DNA from 2 places in the Halomonas sp. DN3 genome. Region 2 is predicted to be linked to the other one. Evidence: predicted binding sites of a transcription regulator. Region 2 holds the regulator's gene; the other holds the start of a gene.

Region 1 (12,219 bases), 570 kb from region 2:
CAGTGACACCACCAGGGCGTAGCACAGAAGCGAGCCCAGGCCCGCAGGATAGTGCTTGATGACCGTGGCCACCGGTGCTGCCCCCTGGGTCAGGTGGAGGATCACCAGGAACGGGTACATGGTCACCGGGAACGCCGCCATGACCCCGGCCCAGGCGCTCGGCACCACATGGGCGAGGCCGGTGATCAGGAAGATGATGCCCGCGGCGAGCCCTGCCCGCAGCGCCAGCGCGGGCCAGGAGAAACCGCCCTTGGGGGTGGCCTTGACGTCGGGGATCCGGCGATACAGCCAGGTGAAGACGATGATGGCGACCAGGGTGGTGAGGGTGCCACCGAGGCGGCTGAAATCGACCTGGGTCAGCAGGCTGCTGGCGGCGAGCCAGGCGACAAGGCCACCCGCGGTTCCCTGGGCCACGCCCTTGAGCCCGTCACCGCGTGCGGCCAGCAGGTAGCCGCCGCCCAGTGCCAGGGTCGCGGTGAAGCCGGCCAGGGTGTGTACGGCGCTGTCGCTGGCGAACTGGGGCGACAGCTCCAGGCCAATGAAGAACAGTGCGATGGCGGTGCCCAGCGGGTAGCCGGAGAGCAGGCCGGCGACCCGGGTGCTGACCCGCTCGGCGATGACCGACAGGCCGAGCACGACGCCGACGGAGATAAGCAGTTTGGCCAGTTGCCAGTGAAGGGGGACGTCCATGAGGGGAGGGGGTTCCTTGGGTTATCGTAGGTATCTGGTGACCAGGTTCAAGCGAGATGACCATGACCGAGCTGTCGCCGCCCCCGAGGCCAGAGCGCTGCGAGCTGTGCGCGCGAGGGGCGCCCCTGACCAAGCATCATCTGATACCGCGTTCGCTGCACGGCAAGGCGCGCTATCGCAAGCGCCACGATCGCGTCGAGCGCCTGACGGCGATCCTGTGGGTGTGCCACGGCTGCCACCGCCATCTTCACGCGCTGCTGAGCGAGCGTGAGCTGGCCGACCATTATCGCAGCCGCGAGGCGCTGCTGGCACATCCGGAGATTCGTTCCTTCGTCGAATGGCTGTCGACCAAGCCCGACGGCTTTCGGCCGAAGCGGCCGACCCGGCGGCGTCGTTAGTGCGGTGCCTAGACCAGCCTGAGCCCCTGACGATCAACCCAGGCGGCGGTCACCGCGGCCGCCAGCGGTTGGCGAAGGTGTTCCGGCAGGGCGTCGACGGCGGCGTCGCGGCTGTCGAAGGCGCGATTGCGCAGCCAGCAGTAGGCCCAGGCGCAGGCCTCGGTCTCATCGCCGGGTGTCGGCCGGGCAGGCATCTGGACCAGCAGGAACAGCGCGGTACGCACCGCCCAGTGGGGTGGGATCTCGTCGTTGTCGGCGGCGGCCCAGCGCTCCAGTGTGGCGCCGTCCGGGGTCTCTCCCGGGTCGCCGAGGCCGGCGACCCGGGCGGTTTCTGCCAGGATCAGCGCCAGGCGATCGGGGTCGCCGCGTCCAAGCGCCAGCCACTGGCCGATCAGGGCAGGCATTCCTCGGCATACCTTGGCGAAGAATCCGTGATGCGGCATGGTGCTTGTCATGGGGGAAGCGTCCTTCAAGTGCTTGGCCAGGGTATCCTGGCAACCGACCAGCCATCGTCAGGGAGATGACCATGAAACCCGATTTTGCCACGCCGATCGATCGACGACAGCCCCGCGGTGATGATCGTTCACCACATTGGCCGTCACAGAAGTGGCACCGCCACGGTGATGACGTCCTGCCGCTGTGGGTCGCGGACATGGACTTCCGCTCGCCCGAGGCGGTGGTCGAGGCGCTGTCGGCGCGCATCGATCACGGCGTCTTTGGCTACGGTCTGGTGGCGGAAAGTCTGGAACAGACGCTGATCGACTGGAGTGCCAGCCACTATGGCTGGGACATCGAGGCCCGCTGGCAGCACTGGCTGCCGGGGGTGGTACCGGCGTTGCACCTGGCGAGCCTGGCCTTTACCGAGCCTGGCGATGGGGTGCTGACGGTGACGCCTATCTATCCGCCGTTCTTGCAGGTGGCCAGGCGCACCGGGCGCCAGCCCCAGCAGGCAGCCATGCGCCCGCCCCAGGCGCCGGGCGAGCCCTGGACGCTGGACCTCGAGGCGCTGGAGGCGGCGATCACCGAGCGGACCCGGCTGCTGTTGTGGTGCCAGCCCCACAACCCCACCGGACGAGCCTGGCGCCGCGAAGAGCTCGAAGGACTCGCCGAACTGGTCGAGCGTCATCGGTTGATCGTGGTCTCAGACGAGCTGCACTGCGACCTGCTGCTCGACGAAGGAGCGCGCCACCAGCCCCTGGCCGCCGCCTTCCCGGCGCTGGCCGATCGCATCATCACCCTGTGGGCGCCGTCCAAGACCTTCAATCTGGCTGGGCTGACCGCTGCCTGCGCGATTTGCCCCGACGCCGGCCTGAGAAAGCGCTTTCGTGATACCGCCAAGGGATTGATGCCGGACGCCAATGTGCTCGGGCTGGTGGCGGCTGAGGCCGCCTATCGCCACGGCGAGCCCTGGCGCCAGGAGTTGTTGACGGTACTGCGTGGCCACCGCCAGACGCTGGTCGAGCGCGTCGCTGGCTGGCCCGGCGTGGGCTTCAGCGCCCCCGAGTCGACCTATCTGGCCTGGCTCGATCTGCGCCAGTCGACCCTGGGTGGCGAGGAGTCGCCGGCCAAGGCATTGCTCGAGCAAGCCGGGGTCGCGCTGTCGGATGGCGCCGACTTCGGCTGGCCGGGCTTTGCGCGGCTCAATTTCGGCACCACGGCCACCCAGCTTGACGAGGCGTTGACGCGTCTGGATCCGGTGCTTGGCGGCTGAGTGGCGATGGCGCAATATCTCCTCGACAACGCAAACGGGGCCCTCGAAGGGGCCCCGTTTTCATGCTGACGCGATGAGCGGCAATGCGCTCGACGGTTCGATCGCCTCAGTCTTCGCGTGCGCCTGGATTCGATCCACTCAGTAGAGCAGGGCGAACAGCTTGCGGCGGTAGCTCACCGTCAGAGGGTGATCGGCGCCGAGGGCGTCGAACACCCGCAGCAGGGTCTTGCGCGCTAGATCGTCACCGTAGGCACGGTCGCGCTTCATCACCGCCAGCAATCCTTCCAGGCCGGATTCGTAGTCACCATCGGCGACCTGGCGCAGCGCTCGCAGATAGTTGGCCTCGCTGTCGTCACGCCCCTCCAGGGCGGCCAGGGTCTCGGCGTCGGGCGCTTCTTCGCCGAACTCGATGCTGGCACGAACGCCGCGGGCCTCGGGACCGTCGCGGTCTTCTGGAGGTAGCGCGTCGAGCAGGGCGCGCGCTTCATCATTGCGACCTTCCGCCACCAGCACTCGGGCCATCTGGATCTGGTAGGCCAGGTGGTCGGGGTACTGCTGTGTCAGCTGCTGCAGGATCTCCAGCGCGGTGGCGGTGTCGCCCGCCGCCAGGGCCTGCTCGGCCTGTTCTTCGGGGCTTGCCGGAGCATCTTCCGGGGCCGGGAAGTAGCGGCCCAGCCACTCGCGAATTTCCTTTTCCGGCAAGGCGCCCTGGAAGTGGTCCACCAGACCGCCCTGGCTGATCAACTTGACGTCGGGTACCGAGCGTACGCCGAGCTGGCCGGCGATGTCTTGGTTGTCGTCGATGTTGAGCTTGGCCAGCAGGAAGGTGCCGGCGTACTCGCGGGTCAGCTTTTCCAGCACCGGCATCAGGTTCTTGCAGGGCTCGCACCAGGGGGCCCAGCAGTCCAGCAGCACCGGGATGCGCATGGACAGCTCCAGCACCTGCTGAATGTTGCTGCGGTCGACGTCGAAGATCAGGTCGCTGTCGGCCGGCCCCTGGGACGCCGCGGCGGCACCCTGGGCGGGTTCGCTGCTCGGATCGCTGCTCAGAGGTTCGCCTGTACGAGGGTCGACGATGGGCATGGGACACAACCTTGTCAAAAGTGAATTGCCCTAAAGATGCGGGCGACGGCCACCGACTTCAAGGCACCTGCCGATACGCAGGCTGTATTGTCGAGGCGCTCGCGATGTTCGAGGCTGGACACCCGCAGCTGCGGATTATTCATCGGCTCCGGGCGGCCAGCGGCCTGCGTCGAACAGGGATCGGAACCACTTGGTCATGGCTGCATCTTCCACGGCGTATTCACCCCGGCTCGATTTCCACGCAAGGGGTGGGGTGCGTTCCCGCAAACTTTCCAAGGCTCGTTGAGCTTTCTGTGCAGAAACCGACTTGCCGGTGATCCGCTGATAGAAGGCCAGCGATTCGGCATTGTACGGACGGAACCCTTCTCTCATCTCGAGCATTCGCCATAGGACCGCCTGCTGGACGGGGTCCAGGCCGAGGTAGTCACTCGCCATGTCCTGCTCGACATCTCGCTGTCGCGCCTGTGCGAGTGACACAAGCCGCTGCTCGAATCGGTTTTCATCCGCGGCCAGGGGGCTCATCGCTTGGCCGAGTGCCTCCATGAACAACTGGGGACGAAACCCATAAGCCGTGAATGCCTGCAGCAGCATGTCCGTGTCCACCGGAGCCTGCGCTGGCTGCTGGCGCTCGATGAGATCGGCGATGTGCTCGATAAAAGCCTTGCCGAGCAGCGGCATCTGCTGGATCTGTGATCCGTAGAAGGGGGCAGAATGGCTGTTGACCAGCCGAAGCAGCTTGTCGCGATCGGACCCCGACATGACCAGCATCAGCTGGATGTGGTCGGGCGAATTGAGCTGGTCCCGCGCCGACTTCAGGGCGGCCATGAGGGTGTTGCCAGCGTCGGTGGTTACCGCTTGCTGGGCCTCATCAATCACCAGGGCAACTGGCCTGCCCCCGGCCTCGATGAGCAGGCGTAGTGCCTCAGGGAGGGAGGCGACCCCGTTGTCTGTGGGGGTGGCATCGAGCTGGATCCATTGTCCGAGCCCTACCTTGCTGATGCCCCACCGTGCTGCCAGCTTCTCGATGGCGGGGCGGTGCGGGGCCATGGCTTCCTGAATGGCAGCCTGAATCAGCAGGGCGGGGTCGCGCTGCTGATCCGACCAGAGGTCGACATAGACCACCTCGACGCCTTGTGTCTCCAGCGTGGGCAGCAGGTCGTTGCGCAGGAAAGTGGTCTTGCCGGTCCTGCGAGGGGCGGCAAGGAACAGGCCATTAGGCGCGTCGCTGAAGAGGGTGTGCCCCCTCACGGCGTCCGCCATGTCAGCGGCCAGCTGATGCCTGGGAAAGTAGATCATGGCTTTACCAGCTTTTATCTGAATTCCTATAATTTATCAGATTAGCCGTAAAATGGCGTAAAGCAACGCTCCTGCCCATGATGGCTCCCGCTCCGAGCGGCCTGGCCAGGAGAAGCGCGCCTTCTGTAGTAGGCGTGACGGCGGTTGTGCTGGCTCGCGGATGGCCCACGCGAAATGAGCTGGCCCTCAGTCGTTGGACGTTTCATACCGTCCGCGCGGTGATGGAGACTTCCAGCACCGGCATCAGATGCTTGCAGGGCTCGTACCAGGGGGGGCTGCAGGCCGCCAGAACCGGGATGTGCAGGGACAGCTCCAGCACCTGCTGAATATTGCTGCGGTCGACGTCGAAGATCAGGTCGCTGTCGACGGTCGATTCTTGACCGACTCGGGTTGATCGAGGTCAGCTCTTCGACGAAAGAAGGAGGGGTGGATGGTTAATCCGGGGACACGGAAGCGCCAAAAAATATCGAATTGGCACAGAAAAATTAAGATTTAATCAGGGGGCGGGCTTCGTAGTACAGCGATGCCGCAACGGCGTCTGGTGGCGAAGCGCTGGCCTCGGCCAGCACCGGACAGCCAACAAAAAAACGAGGCAGTCCCGAAGGACTGCCTCGTTTTCGTATTTGGTAGCGGGGACCGGATTTGAACCGATGACCTTCGGGTTATGAGCCCGACGAGCTACCAGACTGCTCCACCCCGCATCAACGAGGACGCAGTATACGGATAATTCTGGCTGCGTCAACCCTGTGCGATTTCGGGTGTGATGGGTCGTGCCGTTCGGGCGCTGTGGTCCATACTGGAGGGGCTGTCATGCAAATGTCAGTGCTAGACGCTAGCCTGGTGGATAGTCGTTGTGGACGTTGATTCGACGCAGTACCACGACGAAGGCCTGCCGAGGTAGGCAGGTGGGGCTGGGCGTCGCAGTGGCAGGAGGCCACCCGCGATCGCTCTGGGCCCGAGGTTGCTGGTTGCGCGAATGCGCAGCACCAGAGCATCCACTGCTATACATGCTTGCAACAACAAGTGCCGTCGCCAAGCGGCGGCGTGAAGGACAATCAGGGAGGTCGTCTATGACTCAGCAAAAGCCCGTCGCGTGGGTCACCGGTGGTACTGGTGGTATCGGAAGCTCAATCTGTCGCGAACTGGCGGATGCCGGCTATCAGGTAGTGGCCGGTTACAACAATCCTGACAAGGCCAAGACCTGGCTGGAGACCCAGAAGTCGGATGGCTATGACAATATCGACATCGCCGGCATCGATCTGACCGATTTCGAGGCCTGCCAGAATGGCGTCAAGGCGATCGAGGACCAGCATGGGCCGATCGCAGTGCTGGTCAACTGTGCCGGTATCACCAAGGATGGCACCTTGAAGAAGATGTCGGCGGACCAGTGGAACGTGGTCATCGACACCAACCTCAACAGCGTCTTCAATACCTGCCGCAGCGTGATCGAGAGCATGCTGGAGCAGGGCTACGGACGGATCATCAATATTTCGTCCATCAACGGCCGCAAGGGGCAGTTCGGCCAGGTGAACTATTCCGCCGCCAAGGCCGGCATGCACGGTCTGACCATGGCGCTGGCGCAGGAAACTGCGACCAAGGGCATCACCGTCAACACCATCTCGCCTGGCTATATCGCCACCGACATGATCATGAAGATTCCGGAGAAGGTGCGCGAGGCCATTCGCGAGACCATCCCGATGAAGCGGTACGGCACGCCGGAAGAGATCGGCCGCCTGGTCAATTTCCTGGCCAGCAAGGACAACGGTTTTATCACCGGTGCCAATATCGACATCAATGGCGGTCAGTTCATGGGCTGACAGACGTCGCGCCGGGCTCACGAGGCTCGGCGATGTACATTTCGCCAGAAACCACGATGCGAGGCCAAAAGGCCTCGCATCGTGGTTTTCAGGGGCTGAAAGAGGGGGGGAGGCACGGCAAGCCGTGCATCGCTCAGGGTGGTGGCAGTTGACTCAGCCCATCCAGCAGGGCGTCGAGCTCCTGTACCTCGCGCTCCCACTGCTGGCGCGACACTGGACCGGTGGCCAGCAGCCCGCACAGTACCGAGATCAGCTCGTCTTCCCGGCTCGGCGCCTGGCCAAGGCTATCGTTGAGGCGGTCGACCTGGATCGCCAGGCGCAGTGGCTCGTCCTGGTGGCCGATCGGATGGCCCGCCAGGAGCGCCAGGTGCACCCGCAGTCGTGCCAGACGCTCGGCGACTTCCTCCGCTGGAGCAGGATCGCGTCGTGCGGCGTTGCGCTGTGCGTGGGCCTGTTTCAGCGCCGGCGGCAACGATAACGCGGCAGGAATCTCCACATCACTGCAGAGGCGACCGGCGAGGCAGTCATCGTCGGCCTCAAGGTGCTCGAGAATCAGGGGTTTGACCTCGCGCCAACGACCGACGACTTCTGCCACGGAGAGCCGTTCCAGGCGCTCGCGCCGAGCCCGTACGATGCCGGCCCAGCGCTTGCGCATGCCTTCGGTGCGCCGGCCCGATGGTAGCGGTTCCAGCGCGCTGGCCTCATCCACCGCCTTGTCCAGCCAGTCGGCCTCGCTGCTTGCCGCGGGTTGCCAGGCATCGATGCGGTCGATCAGGGCCTGCATCTGTTCCAGGCGCTCGCGAGCACGCTGGGCACGATCATCGCGCTCGGCGTCACGCTGGGCGAAGATCTGGTCGCATAGTTGGCGGAATTCTCGCCACAGGGTCTGCTCCTCGCCCTTGGGCGCGCGCCCCAGTTCGCGCCAGCGCTGTTGCAGTGCCTTGGCCTGGTCGGCTCGCTGGCGTGCCGGCAGTCGTGCATCGACCAGCGCTCGGGCCTGGTCGATCACCTCACGCTTGGCGTCGGCGATCTCGTTGGCGCGGCGATCGATCAGCGCCTGCAACTGGTGCCGGATGCGGCCGAAGCGTCGTCCGATGGCCTCTGCGTGATCGCGCGGGACAGGGGCGGTGCGGCGCCACTGTTCCCTGGCCTGGTCGCGGATCTCGCGCAGCGCGTCGGGGTCGGCCTGGGCGGCGGGCTGCTCCAGAAGGGCCTCGATCTGCTCGCACAGCGCTTCGCGTTCTGCCAGGTTGGCCTCGCGCAGGCGCTGTTGTTGTTCACGCCAGGCCTTGAGCGACTCGCGAATACGTTCGGAGGTTGCCCGAAAGCGCTCGGACTGCTCGCGGTTGGCCGCGGCGTCGCCCAATGCCTTCCACTCCTTGACCAGCTGGCGATGGCGGCGGTCACGGTCACGGTCACGGTCGGTGAGGGTGGCGTCCTGCTCCAGGGCCTCGATGGCCTGGCACAGTTGCTCGCGCTTGGGACCGGCGACGAAGCCGCGCCAGTCGCGCAGTTCGGCGAGTCGTGCGCCGAGGCGCTTGAGTCGAGACTGCTGGGCACCGGCCGAGGACGGCAGCTGATCGGCGAGGTGGCGAAGCCGCTGGTGCAAGCGGCTCGCTCCCTTGAAGGTACCCTCGTCGAGCAGCGCCTCGAGACGATCCAGTTCCTCATCGAAGCGTGTGAGCTGGGACTCCGATGGTTCGTCCCCGGAAAGATCCTTCTCCAGGCGGAGATGGTGTCGCGCACGTTCGAGCCGCGGGTCTGGCGGCAGACCTTCGGGCCACTTGCAGTCGCTCACCAGCTGCTTGAGCGCAGCCTCGTCGCCGGCCCTGATGGCTTCCTCCAGCGGCAGGGCGCGCTCGACCAGGCGCTGGTGGGCCTGGTTGATGGCGTCGTAGTTCTTCAAGGCCTTGTCGTAGCGCTGGCGCAGGCCGTCGTCGGCCAGGTGGATCTCGGACAGTGCCTGCCAGCGGTTGGCCATCAACTGCTTCTGAGCGCGCAGGCTGGCAAGGTCCTGTTCACCGACATATTCGCCCTGATAGAGCGCGGCCAGGCTTTCTTCCAGCGCCATGACCAGTGCCTCTCGGTCCTGGTCGGCCTGCTCGCGGCGCTGTCGGTCGGCACGCAGGGCGTGTTCCTGGGCCTCGTGATCGTGAATCACCTTGCGACAGCGCAGGCTGGCCTCCTGGTAGCGCTGCTCCTGCCCGGCGTCGGGCAGATCCGCCAGTCGAGACCACTCGCGCTCCAGATGGCGGAAGCGCCCAGCGTAGAGAGGCTCCCAGGTGGCGCGGGCGTGCTGCTCGAGACTGGCCAGCAGTTGCTCGCGTCGTTCCCGAGCCTGTTCCACGGCGTCGGCGTCGGCGCGCAGTCGACCCAGGCGTTCCTTTGCGTCGCGCACCACGTGGCGATCCCGGCGGGCCGCCTGGGCCAGCTGCTTGAGACCTTCCTCGGAGGTGACCCGCTCGGCGGCGGCGTGACGTACGGCGGCGATGCCGTTGTCGCAGGCCTGGCGAATCAGGGCGGCCTCGTCATCGAGCCTGGCCAGGGCGGCGAGTCGCAGCTGCTGGTTATCGCCCTGGAGGGCGATCTCCTCGAGCATCGCCGCGTCGTCCAGGGACTCGACGATCTGCTGGCGGCGGCCAAGTTCGATGCCGCCCTGGCGACCGATCAGCAGCGCGATGAGCTGACGATCCAGCTCGCGTGATCCTTTACCCTCAACGCGCAGCTGCAGCAGTCGCTGTGGGTCGTCCAGGCGTCTCGCCGCGGCGAGACGGACGTCGGGCTCGGTGTCCTGGACCAGGGTCTCGAGGGCCTCGCGTTGGCTCTGGGGGTCGAGCCGTTCGGCGGCGTCGCGTCGGACCTGTGGATCGGGATGTCGCCAGCGTGGCGAGAAAAGGCGGCGGAGGAGTCCGGGCATGGGGCTTCCTGCAAAGAAATAAAGAAAGGTGGCGAAACGGCTTCACCATCTTGTTATTGCGCCAGGCAAAGCCGGGCGTCGAGATAGAAAGTTTATCTAAGCATGCGCGCCACCATCAGAAAAGGCCTCAGCGCAGGGCTGTGGCTGATTGGAGACACTGACAGGAGGACAATTGAGGCTTATGATCGGTTGCAGGACCGGGGGCTCTGACTTAGCTTGAGATCATCCCCCGACCAACACCCGACGTGGAGTTCGGCAATGAGCCTCAAAGTGGACAGGGACAGCATGGCGTTTACGTTCAAGGGTGGGATGCTGCCCATGACGGTGATGGAGCTTTCCAGTGCGGATCCCGAGGAAATTCGCGATCAGCTCGCGGGCAAGCTCTCGCAGTCGCCAGCCTTCTTTCAGCACACCCCGGTGGTGCTCAGCGTCGAGAAGCTCGACGAACCTCACCTGGCCCTGGAACGTATCTGTGCGGTGTGCCGGGCGCACAAGCTGCTGCCGGTAGCGGTGCGTGGTGGTGCAGATCCGGTCAAGCAGTCCGCCTGGGCGCTCGGACTTGGCTGGTTCCCCCCCCAGGATGCCGCCCGTGCGCGCACCCTGGAAAGCGTTCCGGTGCAGGAAGACGAAGACGTCACCGTGGTCGAGGAAGTGGAGGCTGACGCGCCTCATGGCGGACGTATCTTTCGTGGCACCGTGCGTTCCGGCCAGCAGATCACCGCTCCCGACGGCGACCTGACCGTGATCGGTGCGGTCAATGCCGGGGCCGAGGTGCTGGCGGCGGGCAATGTCCACGTCTACGGTGCCCTCAGGGGGCGTGCCCTCGCTGGCATTCACGGCGACCACCAGGCAGGCATCTTCTGCCGTGAGCTGCATGCGGAGCTGTTGTCGGTGGCGGGCAACTACAAGCGTCTCGAAGATATCGACCCCCAGCTGCTCGGCTCCTCCGTCCAGGTCGTGCTGACGGACGATCAGTTGGGGATCACCGCGTTGAAGTGAGCCTTCAGCCGGGCTTGTGAAGCGCCTTCAGCGGGGCGTTGCCGCATCAGCGGGCGCTTTAGCGCGGGACAGCGATTTTTATAAGGCCGTGCCTGGTCACTGCGGTGACCACACAGGACCAACAACTTTACGACGACAGGATGCGACACTTGGCCAAGATCATCGTTGTGACCTCCGGTAAAGGCGGGGTCGGCAAGACAACCAGTGCGGCAGCCATTGCCACCGGGCTGGCACTCAGAGGCAACAAGACGGTAGTGATCGACTTCGATGTCGGTCTACGGAACCTCGACTTGATCATGGGCTGCGAGCGCCGTGTGGTCTACGACCTGGTCAACGTCATCCAGGGCGAGGCCGGGCTGAACCAGGCGCTGATCCGTGACAAGCGTGTGGACAACCTGCATATCCTTCCTGCCTCCCAGACTCGGGACAAGGATGCCTTGACCCAGGAGGGCGTCGAGAAGGTGCTGGACACCCTGACCAAGGACTTCGACTACATACTGTGCGATTCACCCGCCGGTATCGAACGTGGTGCCCAGCTGGCCATGTACTTCGCCGACGAAGCCATCGTGGTGACCAACCCCGAGGTGTCTTCGGTGCGTGACTCCGACCGTATCCTTGGGCTGTTGTCATCGAAGACCCGGCGGGCCGAGCAGGGCAAGGACCCGATCAAGGAGCACCTGCTGATCACCCGCTACAACCCCGGACGGGTCGACCAGGGAGACATGCTGAATCTCGAGGACATTCGCGAGATCCTGGCCATCAACCTGGTAGGTTTGATTCCCGAGTCCGAGGCCGTGCTGAGAGCCTCCAACCAGGGGGTCCCGGTCACCCACGACGACAGCAGTGACGCTGGCCAGGCCTATATGGATACGGTCAGCCGCCTGATCGGAGAGGAGGTGCCCTTGCGCTTCCACGAGTATCAGAAGAAAAGCCTGCTGAGCCGCATGTTCGGAGGAGGAGGTCGCCGGTGAAACTACTCGATTTCCTGAAGCGCGAACGCAAGAAGTCCGCGTCTGTCGCCAAGGAGCGGCTGCAGATCATCGTGGCGCACCAGCGTAGCCAGCGGGGACAGCCTGACTTCCTGCCGATGCTGGAGAAGGAGTTGCTTGAGGTCATCCGCCGCTATGTCGAGGTGGACGACGATGCCATCAATATGTCGCTGGACAGCGAGGACAACTGCTCGGTGCTCGAGCTCAACGTGACCCTGCCGCGCAGCAGTTGATGCAGCGCCTGGTGTTGCTTGAACGTCGTGATATCGTCGATGCCACATCGCCGGTGCGATATCGACAATGCCAGCCATCAAGATGA
Region 2 (12,219 bases):
GATTCCCGGCCACACCGCGGTGGGCATGCCCGGCAAGCGGCGCACCCGAGAGGGCCCCTGGGCCTGGTTGGCAGCGGCCTCGGTGGCGCTGTCGCTGATCATGCTGGGGGCCTTGCTGGTGCTCTTGAGCGTCAAGGGCCTGGCCAATTTCTGGCCAGCGACGGTCCACCAGTTGACCCTGAAGAGCGGTGAGATGGTGATAGGGGTTCCCCTGGAGACCCGCGAACTGCCCTCCGGGCAGGGGCTGGAGCGGCGCTATCTGACCGCCAATCGTGATGACGGCGGTGGCATCTGGCGGTGGCTCGCCAATGACCAGATCACCGAAGACACCACGCCGGAGGATCTGGTGGTGCTGGAGCGGCGCCACTGGGGCACCTTTCTGGGGCGTCTGGTGGCCTTGCAGTCGGGTGATCAGCGCTTGACCGGTCCGGATGCCTGGACGGTGCTCGAGTCTCGGCTGGAGGAGATCAATGCCCTGCGCGACGAACGTCGGCGTCTGACCCACGACGAGATATTACCGCTGATCCGCAGCATGGAAGACCAGGATGGCCACCGCTCGGAGGATCGACGTCTGGCCGACCTGCAGCGCCGGGCCAGTGAGCTTCAGCAGCGCATGCAGGGTGACCTGGTGGTGCTCGAGAATGGTCAGGGGCGCCGTCAGGAACAAGCCCTTGCCGAGATACTCGAGGCCTGGCGCCCCAACGCCATGGCCTGGCATGAAAAACTCGGCCACTGGGTGCGGGAGCTGTGGCAGTTTCTGTCCCAGGGGCCACGCGACGCCAATACCGCTGGTGGCGTCTGGCCGGCGATCTTCGGCACCATCCTGATGGTGCTGTTGATGTCGATTCTGGTCACGCCCTTCGGGGTGTTGGCGGCGGTCTATCTCAATGAGGTCGCCCACCAGGGTCGATTGACCCGACTGGTCCGGATCGGCGTGCGCAATCTGGCCGGGGTGCCGTCCATCGTCTACGGCGTGTTCGGACTTGGGGTCTTCGTCTATGGCATCGGCGGCAGCATCGATCGCTGGTTCTTTGAATCGACGCTGCCCTCGCCGACCTTCGGCACCGGCGGACTGCTGTGGGCCTCGCTGACCCTGGCGCTGTTGACCTTGCCGGTGGTGATCGTGGCCACCGAAGAAGGTCTGTCGCGGATCCCGCTGCACCAGCGTGAAGGCGCCCTGGCGCTTGGGGCCACGCGCTTCGAGACCTTGACGCGGGTGGTGCTGCCGATGGCCACGCCGGCGATGCTGACCGGCCTGATCCTGGCGGTGGCCCGGGCCGCCGGTGAGGTGGCGCCGCTGATGCTGGTCGGGGTCGCCAAGCTGGCGCCACAGGTGCCGCTGGACGGGGAGTTCCCCTTCCTCCACCTTGAAAGGAAGTTCATGCACCTGGGGTATCACATCTATGACGCGGCCTTTCACTCCAGCGATGTCCAGGCGGCGATGCCGCTGGTGTATGCCACAGCGCTACTGCTGGTCACGGTGATTCTGGTGCTTAACCTGACTGCAATATTCATGCGTCACTATTTGCGTAAGCGTCATGGTGCCCCGGTGCGCCGATGATGCAGGGAGAGGCAATGTCCATCGATGGCGAGCTGCCCAAGCGTCAGCTGGCCCAGGCAAGACTGGGAAATCGACGCGGGGCGGTCATGGAGTTTTCCGCGGCCGATACCTGCCTGGATATCCAGGGTTTGACCCTGGCCTATGGCGGCAAGACGGCGCTCAAGGATCTGACCCTGCGCATTCCACGCCATCGGGTCACGGCCTTTATCGGGCCGTCGGGCTGCGGCAAGTCGACGCTGTTGCGCGCCTTGAATCGCCTGCACGACCTCAATGAGGACGTCAGTCGTCACGGCCAGATTCATCTGGACGGCCACGATATCCATGACCCCAGGGTGGCGGTGGCCGAGCTCAGGCGTCGGGTGGGCATGGTGTTTCAGGCACCGAACCCCTTCCCCATGTCGATCTACGACAACGTCGCCTTTGGCCTGCGTCTGCAGGGAGGCTTGAGCAAGCGCCGCATCGACGATGTGGTCGAATGGGCACTGAAGTCGGCGGCGCTGTGGGACGAGGTCAAGGGGCGTCTACGGGCATCGGCCTGGTCGCTCTCGGGAGGCCAGCAGCAGCGTCTGGTCATCGCCCGGACCCTGGCGGTGGAACCTGAGGTGCTGTTGCTCGACGAGCCGGCCTCGGCCCTGGATCCGATCTCGACGCTGAAGATCGAGGAGCTGATTCGCACACTCAAGCCGCATCTGACCCTGGTGCTGGTGACCCACAACATGCAGCAGGCGGCGCGGGTGTCGGACTATACGGCGTTTTTGCACAACGGTGAGCTGGTGGAGTACGGCCCGACCGACACCCTGTTCACGCATCCGCGCCTGAGGCGCACCGAAAACTACATCACTGGACGCATGGTGGGCTAGCGTCCCGTTCCATGCTTCTTCAGGAGACCTTCATGGATATCACCAGCGATACCCACAGCCAGCACATCTCGAGGCAGTTCAATCATGAGCTCGAGGAACTCAAGACCCACCTGATGGCCATGGGTGGCCTGGTGGAAAAGCAGGTGCAGGATGCCGTCAGTTCGTTGCTCGACGCCGACTCTGCACTGGCCTCTCGTGTGGTCGACAACGACCGCGCGGTCAATGACATGCAGGTCAAGATCGACGACGAGTGCACCCGCGTGCTGGCACGCCGTCAGCCGGCGGCCTCTGACCTGCGACTGGTACTGGCGGTGATTCGTGCGGCGTCGGATCTCGAGCGCATCGGTGACGAAGCCAGCAAGATCGCGCGCAACGCCATCGAACTGGTCGACGGCAACAACGGCACCCGCGGCTTCGTCGAGGTGCGCAATATCAGCGAGCACGTGCGTCACATGATGCGTGACGCCCTGACCTCCTTCGCGCGTTTCGACACCGAACTGGCGATGCAGGTGGTGCAGGAAGACGAGCGGGTCGACAGCGAGTATCAGAGCGCCATGCGCTCGCTGATGACCTTCATGATGGAGGATGCGCGTTCGATCTCTCCGGTACTGGGCATCATGTGGATCCTGCGCGCGCTGGAGCGTGTCGGCGATCACGCCAACAACCTGGCCGAGTACGTCATCTATCTGGTCAAGGGCCTGGATATCCGTCACATCGACCCTGACGACCTCAACCAGGAACTGCTCGACGACAGCAGCACGTCTTGACCTCGACGCCCTGAGCGGCGTCAATAGGCCGGCCCCGTCAGGGTCGTTGCCTGCACTCTGAGCATCGGGCCATCGTCGAGACGATGGCCCGATGTCGTTGGGGCACTGTCATCTTCAGCCACTGCCAAGGATCGATGTCATGCTGAATGCCCTCGAGGCGGTCCGCCGCGGAACCCGCCTGGTCTATAGCCAGGGCCTGCGTCGTTATGTGTTTCTTCCCATTCTGGTCAACCTGCTGGTCTACGCCGGCATGCTCAGCTACGTGCTCGGTGAGTTCGGTGGCTGGCTCGATAGCTGGATGGCCATGGTGCCGAGCTGGCTGGAATGGCTCGACTGGCTGATCTGGCCGTTGTTCGTGGTCAGCCTCGTGCTGATCGTGTTCTTCAGCTTTACCCTGGTCACCCACCTGATCGCCGCCCCCTTCTACGGCTTCCTGGCGGCCCGGGCCGAGGTCGAGCTGACCGGCCGCGAGCCCATCGATGATCGTGGCTGGCTCAAGACCGGTCTCGACGCCCTGGGCAGGGAGCTGTTGAAGCTGGCCTATATCCTGCCGCGCATGATCGGGCTGTTTATCCTGAGCTGGATTCCGGTGGTCAACCTGATCGCGCCGCTGTTATGGGCGGCCTTCAGCGCCTGGGTCATGGCGATCACCTACCTCGACTACCCGATGGACAACAACAAGGTCAGCTTCGCCGATATGCGCAAGCGCCTGTCGGCGCGCTGGTGGCCGAGTCTCAGCTTCGGTGGCCTGGTGACCTTGATCACCTGGATCCCGCTGGCCAACCTGTTTCTGATCCCCGGAGCCGTGGCCGGTGCGGTGCTGATGTGGGATCAGCACTATCGGCAGTTGCCGGTGGTTCGGCGTTGAGAGGCACTGTCGGCGCTGTTGTTGGTTGTAAGGCGTTGAGCAGCAGTTTGAGCACCGCTATTGGCGCTGTTGTTGGTTGTAAGGCGTTGAGCAGCAGTTTGAGCACTGCTATCGGCGCTGTTGTTGGTTGTAAGGCGTTGAGAAGCACTGTCGGCGCTGTCGATGAACGTACGGCGTCAAAAGGGGATAGCAGGGAGTGGCCATGACGGCGCTGTTGCCAAGTCTTTTGCTCTATATCGCGGCGGCGCTGGCCGAGATCGCCGGTTGCTTTGCGGTGTGGCGCTGGTGGCGAGATGACGCCTCGGCATGGTGGCTGCTGCCCGCGGTGGCGAGTCTGGTGGCCTTCGCCTGGCTGCTCAGTCAGACCGATGCCGACTACGCCGGGCGTGCCTTTGCCGCCTACGGGGGCGTCTACATCGTGGCGTCGCTGGGCTGGCTGTGGTGGGTCGAGCAGCGCCTGCCGGATCGCTGGGACCTGATCGGGGGAGTGCTGTGTCTGGTGGGTGCCGCGGTCATCCTGCTGGGGCCCAGGAGCTGATGGGAGCACGCCCTGTTCGTTCTGGCGGGGCCTAGGCGCTGTCCGAAAAGTCGACGAGCGCAGGCACTTTTCAGACAAGCCCTAGTGCACAGCGCCGGCGCGGCCGAGCGCCACTGGGTCGGCCGCTGCCAGCCGGCTCGAGGGAAAGATGCAGCGGAAGGTTGCGCCCTCGCCGAGTCGGGAGTCGATATCCAGGCGTGCCTCGTGGCGCAGCAGCACATGCTTGACGATGGCAAGCCCCAGGCCGGTACCACCGGTGGCGGTGCTGCGGCCCTTGTCGACCCGGTAGAAGCGTTCGGTAAGGCGTGGCAGGTGCCTCGGATCGATGCCTTCGCCGTCGTCTTCCACCTCGAGGCAGGCGCCTTCGCCGTAGGCACGCCAGCGTAGCGTGATATGGGCGCCGTCACCGGCGTAGCGCACCGCATTGAAGGCCAGGTTGGAGACCGCGCTGTGCATCTCCTTCTCGCTGCCGGTGAGACTGCGCGATTCTTCGACGACGACCTCGATCTGCTGGCGGCCGCCTGACAACGCCTCGGCGTCGCGCTTGACCGCCTGCAGCAGGGTGGTGGGGTCGAGGCGAACGTGATCGCTGCCGCCCTGGTCGTTCTCGAGTCGTGACAGCAGCAGCAGGTCGTTGACCAGATTCTGCATGCGGCGCGTCTGGCTCTGCATCTGGGCGACCCCCTTGCCCAGCCGCTCCGGCAGCATGCCGGCCATGTCGCTGTAGGTCTCCAGGTAGCCGGTGAGCACGGTCAACGGCGTGCGCAGCTCGTGGGAGACGTTGGCGACGAAGTCGCGGCGCATCTGTTCCAGGCGATGCAGACGGGTGATATCGCGGGCCATGACCAGGCGTTCATCGTCACCGTACAGGGTGATCTGGAACTGCAGGATCATGTTCTCGTCGATGGGGGAGGGCAGGCTCAGCGGTTCGCGGTAGTCACGGGCATTGAAGTAGCCGACGAAGCGCGGGTCGCGCAGCAGGTTGGTGATGTGCTGGCCGCGGTCCAGCGCCGGCTTCAGGCCGAGCATGCGCTCGGCAGAGCTGTTCCACCACTCCAGGTCGCCGTGGCGATCGAGCATCACCACGCTGTCGCGCATCGCCTCGGACGATTCCTGGATACGCTGCAGGGTCGAGCGCAGGCGGCGCTGGGTGATCCGCTGGCCTTTCTGGTAGCGATAGAGGCGATCGAACAGCTCGCCCCACAGGCCACTGGCGGTGGGAGGTTCCTGCTGGGGGCGGTGGGTCAGCCAGTCGTGCATCGCGTGCAGGTTGCGCAGGTGATAGCTGAGCCCAAGCGCCAGGCCCAGGCCGATGCCTACGCTGGACAGCGAGAAGGGCCAGCCCAGCAAGGCGCCGAGACCCACCAGCACGGCCAGGCGCCAGACTTCTCGTCTCCACAGACGACCCACGTCAGTTCTCGGCTCCGTTCACCTCATCCCTCCTGGTGCTGCGTTGCGTCGATGGCTCGCTCAGACCTTGGCCGAAAAGCGATAACCGGTACCGCGTACGGTCTGGATCAGTTGCTGATGGGGTTCCCCCAGGGCCTTGCGCAGGCGGCGGATATGCACGTCGACGGTACGTTCTTCCACGTAGACGTTGCCACCCCAGACCTGATCGAGCAACTGGCCACGGGTGTAGGCGCGCTCCTGGTGGGTCATGAAGAACTGCAGCAGGCGATATTCGGTGGGGCCCATGTCCAGTGACTTGCCGTCGACGCTGACGCGATGGCTGACCGGGTCGAGCTTGAGGCCTTCCACCTCCACCGGGTCCTCGACGCCCCGCGGAGTGGCGCGGCGCAGCACTGCCTTGAGTCTGGCCACCAGTTCTCGCGGCGAGAATGGCTTGGTGATGTAGTCGTCCGCGCCGGCTTCGAGGCCCTGGATCTTGTTGTCCTCCTCACCTTTGGCGGTGAGCAGGATGATCGGCAGCTCTGCGGTGGTTTCCTCGCGCTTGAGCCGGCGGGCCAGTTCGATGCCGCTGGTGCCCGGCATCATCCAGTCCAGCAGCAGCAGGTCTGGCTGGTCATCGACGATGATGGCGTGGGCGGCCTGAGCATTGTCCGCCTCGAGCACCCGGTAGTCGGCCATTTCCAGCGCCACCGCGATCATTTCGCGGATCGGGGCTTCGTCATCGACGATCAGTACGGTCTTGGCGGTCATCCCGGGAGCCTCTTGGTCAGGGTCTTACACTCGACGGTGACAAATGACACCACGTCAATGTGACAATTAGATGACATTGTATCCATTGTCGAGCGACCGAGACGGGCATTTCCCTCACCCGAGGGAGGGATAGAGGCTCAGTCCGAGTCCGGCGAACAGCAATAGGCCCGACCAGTGGTTGTTGAGAAAGGCCTGGAAGCAACGGTCGCGGTCACGGCTCTTGATCAGCCGCTGCTGGTGGACAAAGGTCGCGCCCATGGCCAGCCAGCCGAGCCAGAAGAAGCCGCCCAGCGCCAGCAGGCTGCCGGCCCAGGCCAGCAGCCCCAGGGTAGCCAGCTGCAATAGCGCAATGATGCGGGTATCCCAGCGACCGAACAGTACCGCGGTGGACTTGATGCCGATCTTGAGGTCGTCGTCGCGGTCGACCATGGCGTATTCGGTGTCGTAGGCCACCGTCCACAGCACGTTGGCGGTAAACAGCAGCCAGGCGACCATCGGGACTTCGCCGAGCACCGCGCCGAAGGCCATCGGAATGGCCCAGGAGAAGGCCGCGCCCAGCACTACCTGGGGGAAGTGGGTGTAGCGCTTCATGAAGGGATAGCTGGCGGCCAGCACCGCTCCGATCAACGACAGCCACACGGTAAAGCCGTTGGTCAGCCAGACCAGCGCGAAGGCCGATCCCAGCAGACACACGAACAGCACCTTGGCCTCCCGCTCACTGATGCGGCCGGTAGCCAGCGGTCGGTTCCTGGTGCGTTTGACGTGGCCATCGAAGTGGCGATCGGCGTAGTCGTTGACCACGCAGCCCGCCGCTCGCATCAGGTAGACGCCGGCGACGAAGATCAGCAGGGTGTCACGGGCCGGAATGCCCTCGGAGGCCACCCACAGCGCCCACAGGGTCGGCCACATCAACAGCCAGGTACCGATGGGGCGATCCAGACGCATCAGCGCCAGAAAGTCGGGAATTCGGTTCAGGTATCCAGGGGGACGCAGCAGCGAACGATCCATCGGTCTCTCTCATGCTCTGGCGCAGGTCAGGCGAAAATAAGGCGTAAGTCGGGCAACAGACGCTCCTCGGAGAAACATCGCCGAGAAGCCTTGGCGCAGCCTAGCGCGAGCCGACGGCCATGACCAGCAAGGCGAGCCCAGCCAGGCTCGACCGGCACGACAAGACCAGCAGGCCATCATCATCCGTACAGGGCTTCGGCGGGCTACCGTCAGCCCACGCCATGGTTGGCGCCTCGGTGTCCGAAGCGGGCGACAACAGGGAGTCAGCCGGTGGCAGAGGCCGGCAGCGACAACGCCCGGCCCATGGCCGGCATAAAGCTCTCCTGCACCAGCAGCACCCAGCCGCTGTGACGAAATACCGAGCGGCGTTGCCACAGCCCGGTATAGCCGTGGATCGGCCGCGTGATGTGGCTGATCTGAATGGCGCTGCGCTCGAGATCGGGCTGGCGAAACAGCCAGCTGCCGAGAGAGGTCTCGCCGAGGCCTTCGAAGGGAGCGTCGTGACGCTCGACGATCGGTGCCACGCTGCGCGCCACCACCCAGGGCTCCTCGTTCACGCACAGGGCGACCTCGCGCAGCCAGGCCTGCTCGTCGCTGGCCAGGCCCAGCACGCGAGCCTCGTCAGGCCACGGCAGGCCCTTGGCCTCCGCCAGCAGGCGTACGCGAAAGTGCCCGGCGCCTGCCGCCTCGATCAGGCGTTCGGTCAGGGAGTCCCGCGAGGCCAGCCAGGCGTGCCAGCCAGCGGGCACCGCGATGCCACCGGAGGCCAGCGACACCCAGCCGGGGTCGACGATATCGGCCGCTTCGGCATTCGGCGAAGAGGCTGTGGCTGGCGCGGGATTACCCGGTTCGGACCCCGAGCGCTCGATCTGGGAGCGGAATGTGGAAGGAAGCTGTGTCATGCGGCCTCGGCAGGGCTGTCGTCAGCGGAGGGCGGTGCTCCGGTCGGTCGGCGCATAGTGTACCATGTGGCCCAGCACTCACCCGCTGGTGTGGCCCCGTGCGGGCCGGCCCAGCTTCAACAGCGACCGCCCGGCGGTCGTCGGCAGAGTCGAAGGAAGCGATGCAAGGACCCTTGACCATCATCGGTACCGGCATGGCGGGCATAGGCCTTGCACGCCAGGTGCGGGCGCTGGACGCCCACCGACCGATCACCCTGATCAGCGCCGACTCAGGCGATGACTATTCCAAACCGCTGCTGTCCACCGGCTTCGCCAAGGGCCTGGCGGCGGACCGGCTGGCCGCGCGCTCGGCGCTGGAACTGGCCGACCAACTGGGCGCGGTGGTACGTCCCCACACCAGGGTCGATGCCATCGATCTGGCGTCGCGCACCCTGAGCCTGGGCCAGGAACGCCTGCCCTGGTCGGATCTGGTGATGGCCACCGGTGCCAGCCCCGTGGCGCCCTTCGAGATTCCCGATGCCCTGGGCGGACGGGTGTTCTCGATCAATGATCTCGACGACTATCGGCGTTTTTCGGCGGGCCTCGAGGCGCTGGGGCGCCCGGCTCGGGTGGCCATCGTCGGCCTCGGACTGGTCGGCTGTGAATTTGCCAACGATCTGCACGCCGGTGGTCATCGCGTCTGCCTGGTCGGCCCTGAACCCTCGTTGTTGCCCAGATTGCTGCCCCGGCGACTGGGTCAGACCCTGAGCCAGGCCTTCATCGAGGCCGGCATCGACGTCATCCATGGCCGTCTGGTGAGCAGGCTCGAAGGTGCCGGTGGTGACATCGGCGTGCACCTCGACGACGGCCATGAGCTGGAGGCGGATATGGTGCTGGTGGCTACCGGTCTGAAGCCGCGCTCTCGGCTGGCGCGAGAGGCCGGTATCGCGACAGATGGTGGGGCTATCGTCGTTGATCGTTACCTGAAAAGCTCCGATCCTCGTGTGCATGCGCTGGGTGATGTGGCCTCGGTGGACGGTGTCAATGCCATGTACGTGCAGCCGCTGCAGGCTTCGGCCAAGGCGCTGGCTGCGACCCTGTGCGGTCGTCCCACCCAGGTGCGTTACGGGCCCTGGCCGGTGCTGGTCAAGACGCCGCTGCTGCCGGTGGTGGCGCTGCCGCCGATGACCGACAAGGTGCATTGGCGAATCGAGGCCGACGGCGAGGATATCAGCGCCCTGGCCGAGGATGACGAAGGGCGTCTGCAGGGCTTTGCGTTGACGGGAAAATGCGTTCGTCGGAAAGTCGAACTGGCGCGGGCGGCACCGCCGTTGCTAGGCTAGGTTCGTCAACGGCGCGGGTTGTACGCGATACAGCCGTCGTTGAAGGTGCCACCGAGGCAGGGTAATTCTATCGGGGACGACCGCCACGACGTGTGGCTGGCCGGTGTCGTATCGCCGGTTTCGTATCGATGGAAGAGGCAAGGTCCCGTCGGCGGTGGCTCTCGCTAGTCGAAAGACAGTCAGGAAGCGCTGAGCGCACCGTGATGTCCATCGTCGTGGACAACGACCCTGTTGTCACGGCGCAGGGCCGGGGACTGCCCGTGTGGACACTCGGACAGTGTTTCCATAACAATGATGCCGGTGTCACGGCACCGGAGTATCAAGCCAAACCAGGAGGGCTGTATGCGCAAGCCAGAACTCGCCGCGGCGATTGCCGAGCGTGCCGATCTATCCAAGGACAAGGCCAGCCAGGTGTTGAACGTCATCCTCGACGAAATCACCGGTAGCGTGTCTTCCGGCCAGGACGTGTCGTTGATCGGCTTCGGCACCTTCACCGTGCGCGAGCGTGCCGCCCGCACCGGCAAGAACCCTCAGACGGGCCAGCCGCTGAAGATTCCCGCCAGCAAGACAGTCGCCTTCAAGCCCGGCAAGGGGCTCAAGGACGCAGTCGCCCGCTGAGGTGACGACTACCACCGCCTGTCCTCCAGGCGGTGGATCGATATCGCGGCCCGGTAGCGGGCCGCGCCTACCCGTCGACCGGTGAGGCAACATGACCCTGAGACTGATGCTTTGGCTGCTGGGCGTCATGCTCAAGCGGGCCTTCAAGCGCAAGGCGCGATTCCGCGAACGTCTGCAAGACCGGGGTGGGCTCGACTGGGGCATCGCCACCGAAGATCTGTCCATCGCGCGCCACTATCGCATGCGTCCCACGGGGATCGAGAGTCAGCGCGGACTGCCGGTGGATCTCGATCTGGAACTACGCTTCCAGGACAGTCAGACCGCGATCAAGGTACTCCGGCGCCCCTCCCAGCGCACCTTCCTCGATGCCATGATGGCCGGCCAGCTTCGACTGGTGGGCGACGCCCAGGATCTTGATCGGCTGCAGCGCCTGCTCAAGCACCTGTGAGGCACACCTGATTCATACCCGGCCCACGCCTGGCCCACACCCGGTTCACACCTGGCCATAGCGGCCGGCTTCCTCGCCCAGCCAGCGCCTGATCAGTGGCCTGCTGGCCTCTGCTGCCTGCTCGAGCAGGGCATCGGCCAGTGGAGTGATGCGCGGCAACAGGTCGGCATCGCGCTCCAAGTCGGCGATCTTCATCTGGGCCAGCCCCGTCTGGCGGGTGCCCAGAACCTCTCCGGGGCCGCGAATCTCGAGGTCGCGCTCGGCGATGCGGAAGCCGTCGGTGGTCTCGCGCATGACCGCCAGGCGCTGCTTGGAAGACTCCGACAGCGGCGGATGGTAGAGCAGCACGCAGTAGCTCTCGGTACTGCCGCGCCCCACCCGGCCACGTAGCTGATGCAGCTGCGACAGCCCCAGGCGTTCGGGGTTCTCGATGATCATCAAACTGGCGTTGGGCACGTCGACACCGACCTCGATGACCGTGGTGGCGACCAGCAGGTCCAGCTCACCGCTCTTGAAGGCGGCCATCGTCTCGGCCTTCTCGGCTGCCTTCATGCGCCCGTGGACCAGGCCGACGGCCAGGCCCGGCAGAGCCTCGGTCAGCTCCTCGTGGGTCACCTCGGCGGCCTGGCAGGTCATCGCCTCGGACTCCTCGATCAGGGTGCAGACCCAGTAGGCCTGGCGGCCCTCGTCGCAGGCCGAGCGGATGCGCTGAATCACCTCGGGCCGACGTTCGTCCGGCACCACCGCGGTGGTCACCGGGGTACGCCCGGGGGGCAGCTCATCGATGACCGAGACGTCCAGATCAGCGTAGGCGCTCATCGCCAGGGTGCGCGGGATCGGGGTGGCGGTCATCACCAGCTGGTGGGGCGTCAGCCCGCCCTGTTCGCCCTTCTCGCGTAGCGCCAGACGCTGATGCACGCCAAAACGGTGCTGTTCGTCGATGATCGCCAGACCCAGGCGAGAAAACACCACATCATCCTGGAAGATGGCGTGGGTGCCGACGATCATGCGCGCTCGACCGTCGGCGATGGCGGCCTTGGTGTCCAGGCGCGCCTTGCCCTTGAGCTTGCCCGACAGCCAGGCCACGTCGATGTCCAGCGGCGCAAACCAGTCGCGGAAGGCGCGGTAGTGCTGCTCGGCCAGCAGTTCGGTGGGGGCCATGATGGC

Evidence for each region. The regulator PhoB, encoded in region 2, activates phosphate uptake and scavenging genes when phosphate is short. The targets are predictions, from matches to a motif close to TGTCATANNNNTGTCANA.
Region 1: the regulator PhoB is predicted to act here: its motif matches at 5,985-6,002, upstream of phbB (acetoacetyl-CoA reductase).

The regions. Positions count from the first base shown of each region.
Region 1 is NZ_CP099965.1:496,664-508,882, forward strand. It holds gene NKF27_RS02280 (hypothetical protein) at 1-690, opposite strand, end outside; gene NKF27_RS02285 (hypothetical protein) at 753-1,088, shown strand; gene NKF27_RS02290 (hypothetical protein) at 1,097-1,531, opposite strand; gene NKF27_RS02295 (MalY/PatB family protein) at 1,615-2,799, shown strand; gene NKF27_RS02300 (co-chaperone YbbN) at 2,938-3,882, opposite strand; gene NKF27_RS02305 (AAA family ATPase) at 4,018-5,178, opposite strand; tRNA gene NKF27_RS02310 (tRNA-Met) at 5,803-5,879, opposite strand; gene phbB (acetoacetyl-CoA reductase) at 6,249-6,995, shown strand; gene NKF27_RS02320 (DUF349 domain-containing protein) at 7,129-9,912, opposite strand; gene minC (septum site-determining protein MinC) at 10,171-10,911, shown strand; gene minD (septum site-determining protein MinD) at 11,061-11,882, shown strand; gene minE (cell division topological specificity factor MinE) at 11,879-12,133, shown strand.
Region 2 is NZ_CP099965.1:4,822,100-4,834,318, reverse strand. It holds gene pstA (phosphate ABC transporter permease PstA) at 1-1,561, shown strand, start outside; gene pstB (phosphate ABC transporter ATP-binding protein PstB) at 1,648-2,421, shown strand; gene phoU (phosphate signaling complex protein PhoU) at 2,454-3,188, shown strand; gene cysZ (sulfate transporter CysZ) at 3,328-4,056, shown strand; gene NKF27_RS20865 (YnfA family protein) at 4,259-4,594, shown strand; gene phoR (phosphate regulon sensor histidine kinase PhoR) at 4,676-6,004, opposite strand; gene phoB (phosphate regulon transcriptional regulator PhoB) at 6,065-6,754, opposite strand; gene ubiA (4-hydroxybenzoate octaprenyltransferase) at 6,869-7,762, opposite strand; gene NKF27_RS20845 (chorismate lyase) at 8,026-8,664, opposite strand; gene NKF27_RS20840 (FAD-dependent oxidoreductase) at 8,826-9,986, shown strand; gene NKF27_RS20835 (HU family DNA-binding protein) at 10,329-10,604, shown strand; gene NKF27_RS20830 (hypothetical protein) at 10,696-11,052, shown strand; gene recG (ATP-dependent DNA helicase RecG) at 11,098-12,219, opposite strand, start outside.